2 regions of the Rhizobium sp. SRDI969 genome follow, and region 1 is predicted to be linked to the other one. Evidence: riboswitches for the same ligand, from Rfam matches in the RefSeq annotation. Region 1 holds a riboswitch; the other holds the start of a gene.
What was found. Region 1 has a riboswitch for FMN ahead of ribB (3,4-dihydroxy-2-butanone-4-phosphate synthase). Riboswitches for the same ligand answer to the same signal wherever they lie in the genome.
Positions count from the first base shown of each region.

Region 1 (2,387 bases):
CTGCTGGTGATGAGAAAGCTCATTGCCGCCGCTGGAAAGTGACCGGTCTCGCTTCCTCCCTGGCTGAGATCGAGGCGCTGAAGGGACTAACGGGTATGACGGCGTGCGATATCGTCGTCTGCCCGCCCTTCGCGCTGATCGAACGGAATGAGGGCTCGGGTCGTCATCGGCGCTCAAGACTGCCTGAATTCGCGACAAGCGGTTGAGATCCAATAATGATCGCACGGTAGGTCGCACCCAGATTTGCTGTTTATCGATGGACAAGGAAAGAGCATGAAACGCTTTGAGCAGAAGACCGTCGTCATTACCGGGGGTAGCCGCGGCATCGGCGCCGCCATCGCTAGACGATTTGCGCGCGAGGGCGCCAATCTCGTCGTCTCGGCCAACGAGGACCTGGTTCACGGCGTCGCCGAACAGATCCGGGCCGAAGGCGGCAAGGCGGTCTCCTTCATCGGCGACGTCACCGACAAGGCGAGCGTCACCGCCCTCTACGATGCCGCCGAGAGGGAATTCGGCTCGGTCGACGTCTCGATCCAGAATGCCGGCGTCATCACCATTGCCCGCGTCGAGGATCTGACCGAAAACGAGTGGGACAAGGTCATGGCCGTCAACACCAAGGGCGTCTTCCTCTGCGCCCAGGAGGCGATATCAAGAATGCGCAAGCACAAGCGCGGCGGCCGCATTATCAACACCGCCTCCGGCCAGGCCCGCGACGGCTTCATCTACACGCCGCATTATGCCGCCTCGAAAATGGGCGTCGTCGGCATCACCCAGAGCCTGGCCAAGGAAGTCGCGACCGAGAAGATCACCGTCAACGCCTTCTGCCCCGGCATTATCGAGACCGACATGTGGGCCTATAACGACCAGGCCTGGGGCAAGCTGCTCGGCAACTACGCCCCCGGCGAACTGATGAAGGAATGGGTCGAGGGCATCCCGATGAAACGGGCCGGCACCGGCGAGGATGTTGCTGGCCTGGTGACCTTCCTCGCCAGCGATGACGCCGCCTATATCATCGGCCAGACGATCAATGTCGACGGCGGCCTGATCATGTCCTGATGCAGGTCGGCTAGAAGTGCGCAGTGGTTTTGGGACAACGACATGCATGGAACAAGCGCGGAAGGCGACACGGTCGTCGCCTCCGGGTGAACAGTGTGTCCATCGGCGTTAGGGCAGCTTTGCATTTTTGCCCGGTCGAGTGACCTTGCCATCCGCCTGTTTTTGGTTCTATCTTCGAAATGTTCTCAGGGCGGGGTGTAATTCCCCACCGGCGGTATCAGGAGCAATCCTGGAGCCCGCGAGCGCTTCCGGCACTACAGCGCCGCGCGTCTTTCAGACGCGTAAAGGACGCTGTAGCACTTTGAATTGCCTGAAGGTCAGCAGATCCGGTGAGATGCCGGAGCCGACGGTATAGTCCGGATGGAAGAGGACAACACGGGCAGTCGCACTCCCTCCCGGAGTCGGCTGACGTTTGTTCGCCCAAGGGAAGAAGGCTCGCTCACGGATTGAGCCGAGCAGACCATGTCAGCCCGCTGACATAACCCTTGAAAGGCCAGACAGCATGACTATCGCAAGAATTGAAGATGCCATATCAGCCATTGCCCGTGGTGAGATGGTCGTCGTCGTCGACGACCAGGACAGGGAAAACGAGGGCGATATCGTGGTCGCCGCCGACGCCGCCATTCCTGAAACAATCGCCTTCATGATGACCCATGCCCGTGGTCTCATCTGCGTCGCCATGGAAGGCGAGCGCCTCGACGCGCTCGATATCCCGCTGATGGTGCCCAACAATACGGAATCGCACAAAACCGCCTTCACGGTCTCGGTCGATTATCTCAAGGGCACAACGACCGGCATCTCGGCAGCCGATCGCGCCGCGACTGTCCGCGCCCTGGTCGACGATCGCACAAAGCCCGCCGATTTCGCCCGCCCCGGCCATATCTTCCCGTTGCGCGCCAACGCACGCGGCGTCCTCGGCCGCCCCGGACACACCGAAGCCGCCGTCGATCTCGCCCGCCTCGCCGGAAAGACCCCGGCCGGCGTCATCTGCGAAGTCGCCAATGACGACGGAACCATGTCGCGCCTCCCCGACCTCACGCTCTTCGCCAAACGTCATAACCTCCTCCTCGTCACCATCGAGGATCTGGTTGCCTATCTCGAACGCCAGGCGGCAAAAGACATACGCGAAGTCGCCTGATCGTAGCCCTCAAGGCGGCACCAACAGCAGAGCGCCTCATTCGGAAGGGGCCTAATGGGCCTCGACGGATGGGACGCGTGCGCCGGGTTATTCTCCGCTGAGGCCATTGCCTTTCGCTTGCGCTCAAGGCGTTCGTCGCGACTGCTCCTCACCCCCCTCATCTGCCCTACGGGCATCTTCTCCCCACCGGGGA
Region 1 covers NZ_CP104035.1:2,284,256-2,286,642, forward strand. The annotation lists gene N2A41_RS11475 (SDR family oxidoreductase) at 1-10, shown strand, start outside; gene N2A41_RS11480 (glucose 1-dehydrogenase) at 274-1,056, shown strand; FMN riboswitch at 1,234-1,432, shown strand; gene ribB (3,4-dihydroxy-2-butanone-4-phosphate synthase) at 1,559-2,194, shown strand.

Region 2 (2,387 bases), 360 kb from region 1:
TCGCGGCCGGCGATCCGCAGCCGCCCGAACAGATAGGGCTCGTCCTTGCCGGCATAGATGCCGGCCGCGTCATGGAACACTTGGCTCACCTCGACGCCGCGGGCGATGAGATCGCGGCGGGCGGCCTCGATGTCGGAGACGATAAGATAAAGCCCCTGGGCTGAGCCGGGGGCTGCGGCGGTGACGTTCTTGCCGAAGATGATCGCGCAGCCGGAGCCGGGCGGGGTAAACTGGATCACCCGGAAATCGGCATCATTGGCGAAGTCGGCGTCGAGCCGCCAACCCAGCCCGTCGTAAAAACGTTTGGCGCGGTCGACGTCGGAAACGGGGATGACGACCACCTCGAGCTTGGTGTCGACGGGCTGAGTTCTCGGGGTCTCGATGGGGGTTTCGCTGCGCAGTGCATTGCTCATCTTAAGCTCCTTGGGTTCTGGATGTCTTGAGAATTGCGGACACGTGACGGGCCAAGTTGACCACGGCGCGGTGGGGTCGTCGAATCAATTATTCTGTCTGATTTGGCCGGTATTAGCGGATTCCGCTGCGACACACGGCGCGTCGCTTTCATTCCTGCGGTTGGTGAGGTCATGTCGATCCGATGAGGCGGCGGGGTCGGTCCCCCGCCACTTCGTCTGTCGTCCTGCGGCTCGTCGAGCCGGCGTGCAGGAAGTTCCTACGCAGCAAGGGCGGCGCGGGTTTTGCCGATCGTCAGAGCCGCCTTTGCTGCCTCGCGCCCTTTCTCGACGAAATGTGCGCGGTAGATCTGCTTGTGATGCTCGGTTTCCTGATACTGATGCGGCGTCAGCGACACCGACAGCACCGGCACGCCGGTATCCATGCCGGCGCGCATCAGCCCATCGACGACGGCCTGGGCGACGAATTCGTGGCGGTAGATTCCGCCATCGACGACGAAGGCGGCGGCAACGACAGCGGCATAGCGTCCAGTTGCCGCAAGATCGCGCGACAGCAGCGGCATCTCGAATGCGCCGGGAACATCGAACACATCGATCTGCTCGGGCGGAATAAGCTGATGAAAGCCATCAAGGGCGCGGTCGACGATGTCGGCGTGCCAGCTGGCTTTGATGAAGGCATAGCGGGTGGGTGCCATGGTAATCTCCTTTGGCGAAAAGACACATCACCCAAGGCGATCACGAACGTCCCCGACAGCCGCAAGGGCGGCAGGAACGCACGTTCTCTTTCATCCGGACTATGACCGTCGGCTCAGGCATCTCACCTGATCTGCTGACCCTTCCTGAGAAGGCGCTCGCGGGCTCGCAATCTGATTACATACCGCCGGTAGGGACTTGCACCCCGCCCTGAGAACGGCGCGAACAATAGGGGGAAGGCGACGGGCTGGCAATAGGTCGAAATGCTTCGCGGCCAATGTAGGATCAGGGCTCCGAAGCGGCGATTTCGCTTGTTGGTTGATCGCGACGGGCAAGCCCTCTTGCTGAGGATGCGCTTGCGCCTACATGCATCCAGTGAGGACATTCACGTCAGAATAGCACGGCAAGACAGGATGCGCCGTCTCCACCGGAGGCGGGCAGGGCCGTGGCAACCACGGGAGAGAGAGATGCAAGACCCCTTCGTCGTCCACCGCGAGGCGCATATCGCGGCGCCGCCGGCCGCGGTGTTCGCGCTGATGACCGACCCGGAAAAGATCCTGCGCTGGATGGGAACGGAGGCGCAGGTCGAGCCGCAGCCTGGCGGGCTCTATCTTGTCAACGTCACCGGCGCCCGCTTTGCGCGCGGCTCGTTTCGAGAAGTGGTTCCGGTTCATCGCCTTGCCTATAGCTTTGGCTGGGATGGCAGCGAAGTGGTGCCGCCAGGGTCGAGCCTGGTCGAGATCGACCTGATCGAGCAGGGGGGCGGAACGCTGCTGCGGCTCACCCATAGCGGCCTGCCGAGCGCCGAGCAATGTGCCGGCCATGCGGAAGGCTGGGCGCATTACCTGGGGCGGCTGACCGAGGTCGCCGCCGGGCGTGATCCGGGTCCCGACGCTTTTTACGGCAGAACTTGAGCGGTTTCCTCGCGGGCCAACCACGCTCTCTGCGCGCGTCAAACATGAACGCGCAATTCATCTCCAGTTCAATTTAGCGGCCATAAGCTCGGGGTGGCTGGATTGAAAATGGAGTTCTCGATGAAGGCACTTTCTATCGCGGCTGCCTTGCTTGCCGGCAGCCTCTCGTTCGGCACCGCGGAGGCGATGCCGCTTGGGACAATCAATGTGCAAAGCAATGTCACAAAGGTCGACTACGCCTGCGGTCGCGGCTGGCATCTGACGCGCTGGGGCGAATGCCGGCCAAACTGGAGACGCCCGCCGCCGGTAGCTTTCTACGGTGGTCCGCCCCGCTGGGGCTGGGAGCGGCGTCACCGGGATTGGGATAGTC
Region 2 covers NZ_CP104035.1:2,645,699-2,648,085, reverse strand. The annotation lists gene N2A41_RS13365 (VOC family protein) at 1-413, opposite strand, end outside; gene N2A41_RS13360 (6,7-dimethyl-8-ribityllumazine synthase) at 671-1,105, opposite strand; FMN riboswitch at 1,184-1,325, opposite strand; gene N2A41_RS13355 (SRPBCC family protein) at 1,571-2,017, shown strand; gene N2A41_RS13350 (GCG_CRPN prefix-to-repeats domain-containing protein) at 2,138-2,387, shown strand, end outside.
Region 2: linked by a shared signal. The riboswitch ahead of N2A41_RS13360 (6,7-dimethyl-8-ribityllumazine synthase) and the one ahead of ribB (3,4-dihydroxy-2-butanone-4-phosphate synthase) in region 1 are both predicted to bind FMN.